Regions from separate parts of the Bifidobacterium breve DSM 20213 genome, predicted to be linked through region 2. Evidence: riboswitches for the same ligand, from Rfam matches in the RefSeq annotation. Region 2 holds a riboswitch; each other region holds the start of a gene.
The links. A riboswitch is a leader RNA that binds a small molecule or an ion and turns the genes downstream of it on or off. The one in region 2 is predicted to bind thiamine pyrophosphate.

Region 1 (5,769 bases), 850 kb from region 2:
GTCAGCTCGCCCAGAGTCATGAGCTCGGAAAGCTGCGCGGCGTCGTTCGCGTCGGCCAGGGAGCCGGGGCGCAGGCCATCGCCCAGAGAGAACGCCACGTCGTACTTGGCGAAGATGTCGCACAGCTCGTCGAAGTGCGTGTACAGGAAGCTCTCCTGGTGGTGGCGCAGGCACCAGTCGGCCATGATGGAGCCACCGCGGGAGACGATGCCGGTCACGCGGTTGGCGGTCAGCGGCACGTAACGCAGCAGCACACCGGCGTGGATGGTCATGTAATCCACACCCTGCTCGCACTGTTCGATCACGGTGTCGCGGAACAGCTCCCAGCTCAGCTTGGAGGCATCATCCTCGACCTTTTCGAGGGCCTGGTACATCGGCACGGTGCCGATCGGCACGGGGGAGTTGCGCAGAATCCACTCACGGGTGGTGTGGATGTCGTTACCGGTGGACAGGTCCATCACGGTATCGGCGCCCCACTTGGTGGCCCACGTCAGCTTCTCCACTTCCTCGTCGATGGAGGAGGTGACGGCCGAGTTGCCCATGTTGGCGTTGAGCTTGGTCAGGAAGGCGGATCCGATAATCATCGGCTCGGCCTCGGGGTGGTTGATGTTGCAGGGCATCACCGCGCGGCCGGCGGCCAGCTCGGAGCGCACGAGCTCCACATCGCAGTTCTCGCGGGTGGCCACGTACTGCATCTCCGGGGTGATGATGCCGTGGCGGGCGTACCACATCTGGGTGATCGGGTGGTCCTTGGCGCGCATCGGCTCATGCTTGCGTCCACGCCATTCCTTGGTGGCGCGGCCGCGCTTGATGGCGCGCTTACCATCATCCTCAAGGTTGCGGCGGCGGCCCTCGTAGTCTTCGATGTCGCCGCGGTCGCGGATCCAGTCGAGACGCAGGGGCTTCAAACCTTCCTTCGGGTCGCACTTGGGGCCTTCGGTGTTGTAGTCGTGGAACGGCGGGTTCGGGCCCACGCCGGGCGTGTCGCTCAGCTTGATTTCGGTGTACGGCACTTCCAGGTCGTAGGAACCATACTGATAGGTGAACGGTACGGACTTGGTCTTGCGGATGTGCGCCTTGTCGCGCTGCTTGGAACCACGGGCGGCGATGTCCACGCGCTGCTGCTTGGCGAGCTTCTGGGCATCCTTGGCGTCCTTGGCGTTGGTGAACTTCTTCTCAGTGGCCTCGGAGCCAGGCTTTGCGGCCCCTTCCTGAGCAGCCTGAGTATCAGCAGCGGGGGTGTGGGCTACGACGCGCGGCGCGTAGCCGTGCTTCTTGTCGCCGCGGACGGCCTTCCAGCCTTCGACCATGGTGCGCGCGGCCTCTTCCGGGTTCTCGGCACCCGCGATGGCGGAGACCGCGAACCAGCCAGCGGCCTTGGTGCCGGCGAGCATGGCCATATCGGCTGCGGTCACGCCGCCGCCCACGACCACCGGGAACTCGCTGGCGACGCAGATGGTGTTGATCTGGGCGGCGTCCAGCGTCTTGCCGGAGCCGTCGTTGCCGCCCACGGAAGCCTCGGGCTTGGTGGTGGAGACGTGCAGAGGACCGGCACCAATGTAGTCAATGCAGCCGTCGGGCAGCTCGTTGATGAGCTGAACGAGGCTTTCGGTCTCAGCCGACAGACCCACGATGGCCTCGTCGCCGAGCAGGGCGCGGGCTTCGCGCGGCTCCATGTCGGTCTGGCCGATGTGCACGCCGTCCACCTTGATGCCCTTGCGGCGGGCCTGCCACACCACGTCGGCACGGTCGTCGATCACAAAGGCCACGGAATCGGACTTCTCATTGTCCTCGATGATCTGCGCGATGTCGCGGGCCATGTCGGTCAGCTCAGAGGCATCGGCCTCCTTGGCGCGCAGTTGGATGAAGGTTGCGCCGCCGTGCAGAGCCTGATCCACCACGTCGGTCAGCGGACGGCCTTTGCAGTCCTCCGGCCCCACCACGAAGTACGCGGACAGGTCGAAGCTGTCTCGCATGGAGGCGTATGGGTATTCATTACTCATTATTATTCCTACCTTTGTTGTTTCTTGTGGAAGTCTTATTGGAAAGGTGAATTGGGGTTGATGTGGTATCGAGTGTTTTCCTCCTGCTGGCGGGAGGTGCCACGAAGCGGCGGAGGATGGTAACTCCAGGAACCGCCCCCAGCCGGCTTTGCCGGCAGTCCCCGCCAGCGGGGGCAGTACACTACTGCACCAAAATCTCAGATTCCGCCACTTGCTCGGCGGTCACATTCCACAGCGCGTCAAGGAACGCGACCTGGAACGAGCCCGGCCCATGCGAAGTCGTATCGGCCACCTCGCCCGCGCGGTTGTACAGCAGCGACGCGGACAACGCAGCGGTCAACGGATCGGACACCGCCAGATACGTGGCGACCACGCCGCCCAGCGAGCAGCCTGCACCGGTGATTTTGGTCATCATCGAGCTGCCGCCCGACAGCCGGTACACGGTTTCGCCGTCGGTCACCAGGTCGGCGATGCCGGACACGGCCACTGCACAGGGGATGGAAGCATCGTGAGACGAATGCTTGGCGTGCTGCTCGGTCAGATACCGGGCAAGTGCCACCGCCGCACCGGTTGCGGAATCCACGTCATCGACGGATTCCACTCCGGCGGGGCGGTGTTCGGAAGCGTCCCCCGCGGATTCGGTGTTGAGCCCCCACATATTCGCCAGCGCGATCACTTCGGAAGCGTTTGCACGAATCACAGTAGGGGGAGCGGCCTTGAAGGCCTGAAGAATAGAGGTGCGGGTGCGCCCGATGCCTGCAGCCACCGGGTCGAGCACCCACGGCTTGTCCAAATAATTGAGTCGCTGCGCGATTTCAGGCAGCGCGTCCTTATAGAACGGCAGCAGCGTGCCCACATTGATGTAGTTGGCGCCCGCGATTTTCGCGGTTTCGATCACGTCGTCCGGCAGGAAGCTCATGGCCGCAGTGCCGCCGGCTGCCAGCTGCGCGTTGGCCACCAGATTGATGGTCACGAAATTGGTGAACGACTGGGCCAGCGGCGTCGTCTCGCGTACGCGGTGCACGGCGGCTGCGATGTTCTCGCGAATCGGTGAATCGGATGAAACCGGTGTTCCGGTGGTACAGTCGCTGGACGAACCGGTAAACGATGATGCACTACTGCTCATTACTGCTCCCTACGATGGTCTTAACCAACAGGTTCTAAGGGTCAGGCTTAGGCCTTTCTCAACTCGCGAACCACATGCGAGTTCCCCTGCATTACGTTGCCGACGCTATGCGCCAACATGGACATTATCTTGACGAATTTGTTCGATACGTGTCGTCAGGTCTGGCGCGTCTGAATTATCCGTGGTAGTAGAGCGATTGTTTCCATAGGCTTTTGCAAATTGCTCTCACTGACGCGCTTTCAGTGAAAGCAATTTGCAAAACGACAGTGCCTTTCTACCTGTCACCATATACGGCTATTCTGAAGCGGTTGTTATTAGACCCCAAACCGTTCAAACCAGAAGGTGCATTGTGGCTCAGTCCAAACTCGATGAAGTTGTATCCCTCGCGAAACGTCGCGGCTTTGTATTCCCCGCCGGCGAAATCTACGGCGGCACCCGTTCCGCATGGGATTACGGCCCTCTCGGCGTCGCTCTCAAAGACAATATCAAGCGCGAATGGTGGCGCTCCATGGTCGTCACCCGTCCTGATGTCGTCGGTGTCGACACTTCCATCATCCTGCCTCCCGAAGTGTGGGTGGCCTCCGGCCACGTGAGCGTGTTCAACGATCCGCTTGTCGAATGCCTCAACTGCCACAAGCGCAACCGCGCCGACAAGCTCGAGGAGTCCTACGCCGAGAAGCACGGCGACACGATGCCGGAGAACGGCATGAAGGACATCGTCTGCCCGAACTGCGGCACCCGTGGCCAGTGGACCGAGCCGCGTGACTTCAACATGATGCTGCGCACCCACCTCGGCCCGGTCGAGGACGAGAACAGCCTGCACTACCTGCGCCCCGAGACCGCGCAGGGCATCTTCGTGGACTTCAAGAACGTGATGACCTCCTCCCGTTCCAAGCCGCCGTTCGGCATCGCCAACATGGGTAAGTCCTTCCGTAACGAGATCACTCCGGGCAACTTCATCTTCCGCACCCGCGAGTTCGAGCAGATGGAGATGGAGTTCTTCGTCGAGCCCGGCACCGACGAGGAATGGCACCAGTACTGGATTGACGCCCGCACCCGCTGGTACATCGACCTCGGCGTCAAGCCGGAGAACCTGCGCCACTACGAGCATCCGAAGGAGAAGCTCTCCCACTACTCCAAGCGCACCGTGGACATCGAATACAAGTTCGGTTTCCAGGGCTCCGACTGGGGCGAGCTCGAAGGCATTGCCAACCGTACTGATTACGACCTGACCGCGCACTCCAAGCGCTCCGGCGAGGATCTGTGCTACTTCAACCAGGCCACCGGCGAGAAGTATATCCCGTACGTCATCGAGCCGGCAGCTGGCCTGACCCGCTCCCTGATGTGCTTCCTCGTGGACGCCTATGACGTGGACGAGGCTCCGAACACCAAGGGTGGCGTCGACAAGCGCACCGTGCTGCGCCTCGACCCGCGTCTGGCCCCGGTCAAGGCCGCCGTGCTGCCACTGAGCAAGAAGCCCGAACTGCGGACCGTGGCCCAGAACCTGGCCGATGACCTGCGCTTCAACGAGTGGATGATCGACTACGACGAGTCCGGCGCCATCGGCCGCCGCTACCGCCGTCAGGACGAGATCGGCACCCCGCTGTGCATTACCGTGGACTTCGATACTCTCGAGGACCACGCCGTGACCATCCGTGAGCGTGACACCATGGCCCAGGATCGCGTCGCTCTCGACAAGGTGGCCGACTATGTGGCCGCCCGCATCGGCGAGAAGCGCACCCGCGTGCCGCTGAAGCCCGTGGAGATGGGTGGCGAAGCCTGGCCTGAGTCCGGCGTTCAGGAAGCCGGCGGCCTGTACTAAAGCCTGATATATCAAGGTGACTGGCTCCCGCTGGCGGGAGCTGGCCGGCGACAGCCGGACTGAGGGTGGTCTTTTCTGCACAAGGAAGACCACCCTCGGTCTCACCTACGGTTCGACAGCTCCCGCCAGCGGGAGCAAGAGCATGGATATGGAAACCACCATCACCGCTACTCACGAGACCAACAACCTCGATCCGCGCACGGACGCTCCATCACGCCCGGAAACGCAGGTACACATTGCCCCGGTTCAGCTCGGCAACATCACCGTGCCGACTCCGGTGGTGCTGTCGCCGATGGCGGGTGTGACCAACTGGCCATTCCGCGTGATCTGTGAGGAATATGGTCCCGACGGTCTCTACGTGGCCGAAATGATTACCGCACGCGCCCTCGTGGCGCGCAACCCCAAGGCTCTGCGCCTGTGCCATTTTGCCAGTAGCGAGAAGATTCGTTCGCTGCAGCTCTACGGTGTGAATCCCTCCATCACCGAACAGGCCGCGAAAATCGTGGTCGATGAAAACATGGCCGACCATGTGGATTTGAACTTCGGCTGCCCGGTGCCCAAAGTCACTCGCCGCGGTGGTGGTTCGGCCTTGCCCTGGAAAACTGACATCTTTACTGAACTCATTCAGCGTGTGGTTGCCGTGTGCGAGCCGGCCGGCATCCCCGTAACCGCAAAGATCCGAGTCGGCATTGATCACGACCATGAGACCTTCCTTGAAGCTGGACATATCGCTCAGGAGGAAGGCTGCAAAGCGGTGACCCTACACGCCCGCACCACCGCCGAATATTACGGCGGCCACTCCGATTGGTCCCGCATCG
Region 2 (5,769 bases):
TGCCCAGGCTCCTTCCAATGAAGGAGCCGACGCGGCTCCTGCCGCAGCTGAGGGAGAGAAGTCGGATGCCGGAAAGAAGACTGGCGAAGGCCAGTCTGATTCTGAAGACACCCTCACCCCTCTCGGCAAGGCCAAGAAGGAAGCCGCCGACTACCTCGAAGCCCTGCAGCGCGAACGCGCGGAGTTCATCAACTACCGCAATCGTGCGCAGAAGGAGCAGGAGCGCTTCCGCCAGCATGGCATTATCGACGTGCTGACCGCGCTGCTGCCGGCCCTTGACGACATCGACCGCATTCGCGAGAACAGCGAGATGGACGATTCGTTCAAGGCGGTGGCTGCCAAGATCGACAAGGCTTTCGAGAAGTTCGGCGTCGAGAAGTTCGGCGAAAAGGGCGAGGACTTCGACCCCACCAAGCATGAGGCAATCCTGCACAAGCCGGATGCCGATGCCGACAAGGAAACCGTCGACACCGTGGTGGAAGCCGGCTACCGTATCGGCGACCGCGTAATCCGCGCCGCCCGAGTAGTAGTAGCCTCCCCGCAAAACTGATAACGGCCAGCTCGCTAACGAGCTGACATTATCTTGGCTCCCGCTGGCGGGAGCTGGCAGCCGAAGGCTGACTGAGGGTGGTCAAACACTGAATATAAACCACCCTCAGTCTCGCTTCGCTCGACAGCTCTCGCCAGCGGGAGCCAACCATAAAGACTTTTCAAGAAAGGAGACATGAATGGCTGAAAACGAATGGCTCAGTAAAGACTTCTACAAAGTCCTTGGTGTCTCCAAGGACGCTTCGGACGACGACATCAAAAAGGCGTACCGCAAGCTCGCCCGCAAGTACCACCCTGACGTCAACAAGACCAAGGAAGCCGAGGAGAAGTTCAAGGACATCTCCGAAGCTTACGACGTGCTGAGCAAGAAAGAAGATCGCCAAAAGTACGACGCGATTCGCCAGTTCGGTATGGGCGGCGCCCGCTTTGCCGGTGGTTCCGGTGCCGGCGGCTTCGACGCTTCCGGCTTCTCCGACATCTTCGGCTCCATGTTTGGCCAGGGTGCCGGTGGCAACGGTTCGCGTATCCGCTTCTCCACTTCGGGCGGCGGCAACCCCAATCTCAACGACATCTTCTCGATGTTCGGTGGAGCCGCGGGGCAGGGTGCTGGCGGCTACGGCCAGCAGGCATACGGTAACGCCGGTGGCTACGGCTATGAGGAAGCCCCGCGCCCCGAAAACGGCGAGGACCGCAACTCCAAGATCAGCTTGACCCTTCGTCAGGCGGTCAAGGGTGCGACCGTGTCCCTGTCCGTGGATGGCAAGAAGTTCAAGGCTCATGTGCCCGCCGGCGTCAAGGACGGTCAGAAGATCAAGCTGGCCGGCAAGGGCAAGCCGGGCATCAACGGCGGCAAGGCCGGCGATTTGTACCTGCACGTCACCGTCAATCCGGATTCCACGTTCTCGATGCGCGGTCGTGACATCGTCATGAACCTGCCCGTCACCGTAGGCCAGGCCGTGGCCGGCGGCAAGGTTGACGCCAAGGACATCGACGGGAACCTGGTTACCTTCAAGGTGCCCGCGGGCTCCAGCTCCGGTGCCGAGGTCAAGTTGGCCGGGCTGGGCGTCAAGCGTGGCAACCAGCCGGGCGACCTGATCGGCCGTGTGCAGATCATGGTCCCTGCCAAGCCGGGTCTGGCGGTCAAGCACGCCGCCAAAGAATTCGACGAAAAAGCCGGCGACTATCTCAACTAACAGGGGCTCCGCTGGCAGAAGCTGAATGAGCGCAATCTTGGCTCCCGCTGGCAGAAGCTGAATGAGCGCAATCTTGGCTCCCGCTGGTGGGAGCTGTCAGCCAAAGGCTGACTGAGGGTGGTCTTGGCTCCCCTCTCTGAGGGGAGCCGGGAGTCGAACCGAAGGCTCTCAAAATCACAGGAGGTGAACAATGGCGCGGTTAGCCAACCAGATGAAGCAGTTGTACGCGATGTGCGCAACCGCGCTCGTGATGGGCAGGGCCGATCTCGACGGAGCCGATGACGTCGGCTTCGACATCGAACTGCCCATCTTCACCGTCGGCCAGACCGCCGAGTTGGCCAACATTCACCCCCAGACCCTCCGTCAGTACGACCGCCTCGGTTTGGTTCGTCCGCAGCGCACGGATGGCGGCGCTCGCCGCTATTGCCTGCGTGACATTGCCCGCCTGACTCGCGCTCAGCGCCTGAGCCAGGACGAAGGCATCAATCTTTCCGGCATCGCACGCATTTTGGTCCTCGAAGAGGAGAATCGCCAACTGCGCCGCGAAGTCAAACGCATGCAAACCGGCGACCAGGAGAGCGTTTTCGCCGCAGGCCGTGACGGCAATATTGTGGAGGTACAACGCTCCAACCGCGCCCGCCTCTGGCGCAACGCCATCCGCCGCGAAACCCGCGAACTGCCCGGCCGCGATACTGCCGCCGATACCGCTGCCGGCGCCACCGGCGACTCCAACTCCACTCCCGCCGACTTCAAGTCCATGGTCCTGTGGGGTTGGTGAGTCTGGCCGCGTTGCTTCGATTCCTTCTCCATTCGTAAAACTGTTTGTTATCTCACATCGGGCAGCTGCCGAAAGAAGCACGAATTTTCTTGACGGAGATGTCAAGGTTTGTTACGGTGACGTGCGAAAACCGATTCGTAAGGGGTGCTTTAGGCTGAGACGGTATGTGCCGAACCCTTCGAACCTGTGAGCTAACACTCGCGTAGGGAATGCGACGGTTGAACTCCTCTGTTCGGCTCGGCATCCCATATGCGCGTTGAGAGAGGAAGCGTATGTCAATACGCAAGGAGCTGACCGCCCAGAACGTACTGCTGGGTTTTCAGCACGTGTTCGTTTCCAATGTTTGGCTTGATCCGGTATTCGTGGCAGGAGCGATTGGCTTACCTATCGCCCTGTCGTCGAACATGATTACGGTTCTTCGCAGACTACCAAATTGATTGCGGGCAAAGTCGCCGGATCCAAGCCCTGTCTAGGTTACGGAGCAAAAGTCGGGTTGGCGTTCATTGGCCGAGAGGCTTTGCGCCCTGATACCTATGCCGATACCGTGCATCGTGTGGCTGTTGACATCGCCACATATGACCAGCAAAGCTGCCTGGCTCCGCAGACCGTGTTCGTGGAGACTAATGGAGCCCTCACCCCTCGTGAAGTGGCTCAGCTGCTCGGTGGCGAGCTTGAGAATCAGCGGCGCAAATATCCGCGCTCCGTATTGAGTGACGCCGAGAACGTGGCCATTCAGCGGGTGCGCACCGACACTGAGATGAGAGCCTTGATGGGCGGGAAGGCCGCGGTGTTCGCCAGTGGCCATAGCACGGCATGGTCGGTGCTGTATCGAGAACTTGACGGTAGCGGTGCCGACGAGGATGTTGCTTCGCTGATGTCGCCGTTGAACCGCACCGTCAACGTGGTGGCGGTGCCAGATTTGTTGGACGCTGCCAGAAGACTGACTTCCTGCCGTGGCTGGCTGCAGAGCTGCGGTGTCGCTGTGGATTCAACCAGACTGTTTGGTCTTGCAGATATATTGGCCGCGGTCGGTGTGAATCGCATCTGTCCGCTCGGTGAGATGGATCGGGCGAAATCCGGCTGGCATCATGATGGGGGCTTCAACCTCATCGATCTGTTGCGCGCGGTGGATGTCGAACGCGGCAGCGACGCGTACAGCGATTCGTTCGATATGGATATGGAATAGGCCTGTGCTGTTGCGGGCAGCAGGGGCTGGTAGCAGGGCGAAAGGCAAGGGCAATGACAGAGCAAAGCGATATGGCACGGCGTCCAATGGTGAATCTGGATGGCAGAACAGCGATTATCACCGGTTCCGGCAAGGGCATAGGAGCGGCCGTGGCGAAATGCCTGGCATCGCACGGAGCCGCTGTCGTCATCAATTACGTACATGACGCCGCCAGCGCGCAGCGCACTGTTGAAGACATCCACTCACTGGGAGGCTTGGCTATAGCTGTACAGGCGGATGTTTGCGATGAATCGCAATCTTCCAAGCTGGTGGGTACCGCTGTCGGCTCATTCGGCGGCGTGGACATCTTAGTGAATAATGCTTTCGGACGCTTCTCCTTTGATCCGCGTCGCCGTTCCACTTTTGCTGGAGGCGATTGGGATGAGTTTGGCGCACAGATCGAGGGATGCCTGCATGGTGCATATCTGATGTGCTCACATGTGGTGCCGCTGATGCGAGCCCAGACCTCCGGGCGTATCATCAACATCTCCAGCAATCTGGTCGATTCGCCCATCGTGCCCTACCATTCGTATATCACTGCCAAAGGCGGCTTGGTCGGCATGACCCGCTCTCTGGCCCAGGAGCTGGGCGGCTTCGGCATTACCGTTAATGCCATTGCCGCAGGTTTGACGGCCGGAACCGCATCCAGCGCAGCCACCACCGAGGATGTTCGTGAACGAATCATTGCCATGACGCCTCTTGGCCGCCTTGCCCGTCCCGATGACATCGCCGGAGGGGTCGCGTTGTTGGCGTCCGACATGGCCGGCTTCATTACCGGGCAATGTCTGCACGTCGATGGTGGTTTGACCATGCGCTGAAGTGCCGGAGCGGTGTGCTGACGCGCTATGGTTGTCGCATCCGGTTGGTGCAATGGAATGCAGCAAGAGTAAAGGCGCCGATTGGCGTGCGGTCATGCGAACGGAGGTAACCATGCTGCTCAAAGCCGTGTTCTGGGATTTGGACGGTACTCTCATCGATTCTGAGCCGCTCTGGCATGACGGTGAGATTGAGATCGCGCACAACAATGGCGGCGAGTGGAACGAGGACCTCGGTTGGGAGTGCTCCGGCACTCCGGTGCCACACGTGGCGGAGGTCATGATTGCGCATGGCTGCACATTGAGCATTCCCGAAATCGACAAGCAGCTCAAGGATTATGTATTCAAGGCGGAGGTCGAACGTCTGCCGTGGATTCCTGGTGTGCAAGACGTGCTGCGTTCGCTCAAGGAAGCCGACATCCCATCCATGCTGGTCACTACTTCGCCTCGCCGCATGGCCGAGAACATCATGAAGCAGGCTGATGGATTGCTTGCCGGCTACGTCTGCGGCGATGATCCGTACGAGCACAAGCCGAGCCCTGCCCCATATCTGGCCGCGGCTGAGAGACTCGGCATCGCGCCTGAAGACATGGTCAAGTGCGTGGTAATGGAAGATTCCTCATCCGGCCTGCGCTCCGGCGCCGCCTCGGGGGCCACACTAATTGCGCAGACTGGCTGGATTCGCACCGACACTTCCGGCCTTGGTCAGTTTGCCTCCATCGACTCGTATGAGGGCATCGATGCGGCCGCGCTGGACGCCTTTGTGCGGCAGCGTTTGGGGGAGTAGAAATTTCGTTTGTATTGCGGAGTTTGTGTGGGAAACCCCCAGTCGACCTGATGTTATAGGCCGGCTGGTAGGGTGTTTGACGGTTTGCATATAACTGTCTGGTTCATTGGGCTGGCAGCTCAATACAAGATTTAGTACTCATAGGAAACACATGGGCTTCGTTAATTTCATCCTCGAACTGCTGAAGGATCCGCGTGCCGCGATTGCCGGTTGGATTGCCATGGGTGTGGCGCCGACCCTCGGCTTCATCTTCCTCATCGTATTTATCGAAACGGGTGTGGTGTTCTTCCCATTCCTGCCGGGCGACTCCCTGCTGTTCGCTGCCGGTGTGTTCGCCGCTCCCGATGCCGCGACCGGCAAGGCTGCGCTGCCGCTGTTCTGGCTGCTGCCGGTGGTCTGGTGCGCCCCGATTGTCGGTGACC
Region 3 (5,769 bases), 630 kb from region 2:
CGGAAATTCGAGTAATCCCACCAACGTGCGTGGAAGAGCTCCTCCATAACCCACGAGGTCGTGTATTCAAGAATCGTGGCGCCGACCATCGAAATCAGAAAGATGATGATTGGATTATGGAGATTGCCGAGCACGGCAATGCCCAGTACCGCACCGGTGCCGTAAATCGGGCACAGCGGACCGTTGAGGAATCCACGGTTTACCAAGCGACGTTCTTGGCAAGAAACAAGGATGGATTCATAGACCCAGCCCACAAAGCTGTAGAACAGGAACCAGAGGAAGTAGTGTTCAAGCGCAATTATCATCGGCGGTAATCACCTTGCAACGCGGTGTTTGATGTGTGCCTCCAACGAGGGCAGATGTGGCTTGTTGAACCGGTCGAACGAGAACGTTTCGGCGGTGGCCGAAAGCTTATCCGACAACGTGACAAGGTATCCTTCGATATAGGCGGGCGGCACAGGGGTCATCGGGAACATATGGTTTTCGATGCTGTTGCGTTCGATGTCGTTGAGGTCAAAATCCTTCAAAGCGTTCATCAAGGCCGCATGGCCATGGGTGAAGCCGTGCCAACGGTGTTGCCCGTTGTCCCAGTCGTGCCAGTCGTACAGGAAGTAGTCGTGCAGGAGAGCCGCACGAATCAGAGACCTGAGATTCACGTGGTACCAGAGATGTGCGCGATCCGCCAGCCAAACGGCGAGGCACGCCACACGTATGGAATGCTCGAATGTGGTGACATTGCCGTGCTGATAGCAGCAACGTTCGATCTGCATGTGCTGATGTTCGATGACTTCACGGCCATGCTTGGCGACCAAGCGTTGAATCTGCGCTCGAGTGAGCAGGCGTCCCACGGTTTCGTCCTTCCCGTTCGGGCTGGTTCGGTTCATTCCATGTGATTACCCGACAACATTCAAGTATTTATCGGGTAACACCGTGACCGATTGTAGGGCACGCACATTACCGTGCACACTCATCCAAAAGAACGACAATAGGAACTGTTCGAGAAATCTTTGCGCTTAGCACGAGTCAGTGCAAAGATCTCTCGAAATCAGGGATTATTACGAGAATTCCTTGCGCCGAGAGGTCAGAGATACGTTGCGGCCAATCGGCTGTTGAGCTGTTGATCGTGGTGGGATTCGAGATAATCAAGATAGCCTTGAAAGCCTCCATAGAGGCTGGCCACATCGTAACCGCGATCGGCGAGAATTTCGGCCACTTCCTCGCTCCACCAACCTTGGGCGCAATAGACCACAACAGTTCGATCCTTGGGCACGGTTTTGAGTACATGAGCCAATGGATCAAGAGGAGCATTGATGGCACCTTCGACCGGGTGAGCGGCGAAATCGGCCGGTTCCCTCAAATCGAGCAGCGTAACCGTATTCGGGTCGAGCTCGGCGAATTCTTCCGGCGTGATGTGACGATACGCACACTCACCGCTCTCATCGGCATCAACCACATTATGCAAAGCAATAGGCATGTTCTTCCCCTCTCGTTCTGATCTTGGCTCCCCTCTGGAGGGGAACTGTCCGCGTAGCGGACTGAGGGGAGGCTTGCTCAACCGTAGCAACTCCCCTCAGTCACCTACGGTGACAGCTCCCCTCAGAGAGGGAGCCATATAGCTCTAAATCGCGCAGGCCGGCTGAATATAGTTGGCCGAGTCAATGGCGGTGATGGTCGGTTGCTCACCACACACCGGGCAATCCGGCACATGCTCCGGCAATGGCACCCGTCGAATATTCATGTTCAACGCATCCACGGTGAGCATGCGGCCCACCAACGGCTCCCCCACGCCAACTATCAGCTTGACGGCTTCAGTGGCTTCCAGACTGCCGATCACGCCGACCACCGCACCCAAGACGCCAGCTTCCTTGCAAGTCGGAATCTCGCCAGCGGCAGGCATGTCGCGGAAAATACAGCGATAGCACGGGCCTTCACCGGGAATGACGGTCATCACCTGACCTGCGAATCCGACCACACCCGCATGAATATACGGTTTATTGGCCAATACACAAGCGTCATTGATAAGGAACTTCGCGGCGAAATTGTCGGTGGCCTCTATCACCAGATCGTATGCCTCGATGAGGCCGGCGATATTGTTGGCATCAACAAGCTCATAGTAAGTGTCGACCGTCACGTCCGGGTTGAGTTCACGGATGGCCGCAGCCGCTGACTCCACCTTGGGCTCGTTCACCCGTGCAGTGGTGTGGATAATCTGGCGTTGCAGATTGCTCAAATCCACCATATCGCCATCCACGAGTCCGATGCGACCGACTCCGGCTGCCGCCAGATACAGAGCAACCGGCGAACCGAGCCCGCCCGCGCCGATAATCAGCACACTGGAAGCCAGCAGACGCTTCTGCCCTTTGACACCCACGCCCTTCAAAATCAGATGACGCGCGTACCGCTCCACCTGTTCATCCGTCAATGCCATGTTTTCTCCATGTTTCTGTCCTCTCCGGAGGGACGCTGTCATCACAGGTAACTGAGAGGAAGTTTTAACGCTGCCTCGCGAATTCCTCTCAGTCCGCTACACGGCCAGCTCCCCTCAGAAAGGGGAGCCAATACCCAATCAGTGCAAATACCCTGTGGTCGGGCTGGACGGCACAGCCTGGCCTTCGGTCACTTTGCCGAGACCAGACAGGTAGGCCGCACGACCCGCATCGATGGCGTGCTTGAACGCCTCAGCCATCAACGGAATATTTCCAGCGGAGGCCACAGCCGTGTACGCCATCACCGCATCCGCACCCATTTCCATGGCATCGCAAGCCTGACTCGGGCGGCCGATGCCGGCGTCGATAATAACCGGCACGTGCGCGTTGGCGATGATGATCTCGATGAAATCACGCATGCGCAAGCCCATGTTGGAACCAATCAGCGAGCCGAGCGGCATAACTGCGGCAGCACCGGCTTCTTCAAGCTGACGGGCTGCGATTGGATCCGGGAACATATAGGGCATGACCACGAAGCCTTCCTTGGCCAGCATTTCAGTGGCACGGATGGTTTCAGCGTTGTCCGGCAAGAGGTATTTGGTCTCGTGTTCGATTTCGACTTTGACGAAGTCGGTGTGGCAGACTTCGCGTGCCAATCGTGCAATACGCACGGCTTCCTCAGCGTTACGCGCGCCGGAGGTGTTGGGCAGCAGCGTGATACCTTCGGGAATATAGTCGAGCACGCTGTTTTCGGTAGTCTGCGCGCGGCGTAGCGCCATAGTGACGATCTGCGTACCGGCATGCTCGACCGTGGCCTTGATGAGGTTCAGGTCATAGCGGCCGGAGCCCAAGATGAATCGCGACTGGAATTCGTGGCCTCCCAGATTCAGCGGCTTGTCTTCCACCGGCAGAATCGGCGCAGCGGTACCGACCGGATTGGTGACGGCGGGCTGCGGCGGCAGCGGCGTCGCCTCAACGGATGCTTCAGTAACCGGATTGATATTGCTCATAGCTCTTCCTTTCAGCCACCCTGAACAAACTGTACGATTTCCATAACGCACTGGTCGTCAAGCATGGCATCGGCACGCTTGTCGCGCGGAATAATCTCACCGTTAAGTTCGATGGCCACGCGTTCGGCGCGGAATCCGTGTGCTTCGAGATAGTCGGCAACGCTGACCGGCGTATCGAGCTTGACTTGCTCTCCGTTGACCTGCATAACAACCTTTCCGAATAGTAAAAAAGGGTGCACGAAACGAACCGTACCTTAAGTGGTGCGCCCATTCATGAACCCAATCATGCGACCGTGTGGCCGCCGCGATGCATTGGCTACACCACGACCCGTCATACGGCTAAATTATGCAAACGGAATGAAAGACTGTTGCAGGAAACCTAACAAATCAAGAACAACGATTCCTTACGGCGGCATGACCCGCGTCAAGTTCCCCGGTCGAAGTCTGGCAACTTCCTCTCAGCCTTACGGCTCCCGTTCGTTACGATTATTCAGTGTAGGCCGTTGCGATGACAACGCAAAACCTAGCTCCCGCTGGCGGGAGCTGGATCGCGGAGCGAGACTGAGGGTGGTCATGTGGACGAAGACCTTCGCGACCACCCCCAGTCGGCTTCGCCGACAGCCCCCGCCAACGGGAGCGCAGTTTAAAACGTGCCGGGGGCCTTATACGCGGAACCGTCAGAAGTGGAGGCCGGGAACAACTTGAGCTCTTCGACACTGGCCTTGGCGTCGGCAATCTGCTCGCGCACACGACCATAGGCGGTGCCGCCCTTGCCGTTGCGGGAGTCGACCGAACCGTGGCTGGAGAGCACTTCACGCACGCCCGGAGCCTTTCCGGCCGGCAGGAATGCGGCGAAGGTCTCGATGAAGTCCTCGTCGGTCAGATCCCAGAGTTCCTGGCCACGGCCTTCGGCGAGCTTGACGCAGGCGCCGGAGAGCTCGTGAGCATGGCGGAATGGCACGCCGTTCTTGACAAGCCATTCGGCGATGTCAGTGGCCAAGGCGAAGCCGGTCGGGGCTTCAGCTTCCAAACGGTCGGCATCGAAGCGCATGGTTCTGACCATGCCGGTGAACGCGGGTAGCAGCACTTCGAGCGTGTCGACCTGATCGAACACCGCTTCCTTGTCTTCCTGCAGGTCGCGTGCGTAGGCGGTGGGCAGACCCTTCAGAGTGGCCAGCAGACCGGTCAGGTCGCCAATGAGACGGCCGGACTTGCCACGGGCGAGCTCGGCGATATCCGGGTTCTTCTTCTGCGGCATGATGGAGGATCCGGTGGAGTAGCCGTCATCGAGCTTGACGAAGGCGAACTCTTGGGTGTTCCAGATAATGATTTCCTCGGACAGACGGGAGATGTCCACGCCGGTCATGGCGGCCACGAATGCGAATTCGGCGACCAGGTCACGGGCTGCGGTGCCGTCGATGGAGTTGTCGGTCACACGGGAGAAGCCGAGCTCGCGAGCCACCGCTTCCGGGTCAAGGCCGAGTGTATTGCCGGCCAGCGCGCCGGAGCCGTACGGAGAGGCATTGATGCGCTTGTCCCAATCAATCAGGCGCTGCACGTCGCGAATCAGCGGCCAAGCGTGAGCCATAAGCTGGTGAGCAAGCAGCACCGGCTGGGCATGCTGCATGTGCGTACGGCCCGGCATCACGGTGCGACCGGCCTTTTCGCTCTGCTCAATCAGGGCATTAACCAAGTCAAGCAGCAATCCGGCAATCACACGGGAGTGACGGCGCAGCCACATGCGAATCAGGCAAGCGATCTGGTCGTTGCGGGAACGGCCGGCACGCAACTTGCCGCCGAGCTCATCGCCGGCAATATCGATCAAGCCACGTTCGAGGGCAGTGGCCTCATCCTCATCGTCTTCGATAGGAGCAAAGGAACCGTCATCCACATGGCGCTGGAGAGTGTCGAGCGCATCTTCCATGCGCTGCAGCTCGTCGGCAGTCAGGAGTCCCGCACGGCCGAGAGCACGGGCGTGGGCACGGGAACCGGCGATATCGTCGTCGGCCAGACGCCAGTCGAACTGCGTGGACTTGGACAGTCGGGCCAGTTCCGGCGACGGGCCGGATGTAAAGCGACCACCCCACAGGGCCAGATGTTCGTTGTTCTCAGTCATGAAGGCTCCTTGAAACCATGGATTGCAAACAAATCAGACTGCTTGTCAGACTATCAGCGTTGGGCTACATACCGGTGGATTCAAGTTGTTCGTATTCCATGTCGGGAATATCAGACGCATTGCCAACTGTCCGCTCATTATAGAGATGCACTGATGCGGCACTATTGTGCAAAAGACCGCACAGATATATATTGAATATATACGCAAACGATATACA

Region 1: another riboswitch for thiamine pyrophosphate. It lies ahead of BBBR_RS06935 (hydroxyethylthiazole kinase); the one in region 2 lies ahead of BBBR_RS00565 (xanthine permease).
Region 3: another riboswitch for thiamine pyrophosphate. It lies ahead of thiS (sulfur carrier protein ThiS); the one in region 2 lies ahead of BBBR_RS00565 (xanthine permease).

What each region holds. Positions count from the first base shown of each region.
Region 1 is NZ_AP012324.1:1,576,230-1,581,998, reverse strand. It holds gene thiC (phosphomethylpyrimidine synthase ThiC) at 1-2,003, opposite strand, end outside; gene BBBR_RS06935 (hydroxyethylthiazole kinase) at 2,185-3,129, opposite strand; TPP riboswitch at 3,119-3,227, opposite strand; gene BBBR_RS06930 (glycine--tRNA ligase) at 3,479-4,951, shown strand; gene dusB (tRNA dihydrouridine synthase DusB) at 5,094-5,769, shown strand, end outside.
Region 2 is NZ_AP012324.1:161,556-167,324, forward strand. It holds gene grpE (nucleotide exchange factor GrpE) at 1-550, shown strand, start outside; gene BBBR_RS00555 (DnaJ C-terminal domain-containing protein) at 729-1,742, shown strand; gene BBBR_RS00560 (heat shock protein transcriptional repressor HspR) at 1,933-2,520, shown strand; TPP riboswitch at 2,651-2,747, shown strand; partial or broken gene BBBR_RS00565 (xanthine permease) at 2,793-2,939, shown strand; partial or broken gene BBBR_RS00570 (acyl-CoA reductase) at 2,930-3,706, shown strand; gene BBBR_RS00575 (SDR family oxidoreductase) at 3,793-4,563, shown strand; gene BBBR_RS00580 (HAD family hydrolase) at 4,676-5,347, shown strand; gene BBBR_RS00585 (DedA family protein) at 5,499-5,769, shown strand, end outside.
Region 3 is NZ_AP012324.1:788,748-794,516, reverse strand. It holds gene BBBR_RS03250 (putative ABC transporter permease) at 1-305, opposite strand, end outside; gene BBBR_RS03245 (HD domain-containing protein) at 315-848, opposite strand; gene BBBR_RS03240 (rhodanese-like domain-containing protein) at 1,082-1,474, opposite strand; gene thiF (thiazole biosynthesis adenylyltransferase ThiF) at 1,619-2,428, opposite strand; gene BBBR_RS03230 (thiazole synthase) at 2,567-3,436, opposite strand; gene thiS (sulfur carrier protein ThiS) at 3,448-3,642, opposite strand; TPP riboswitch at 3,820-3,923, opposite strand; gene argH (argininosuccinate lyase) at 4,080-5,552, opposite strand.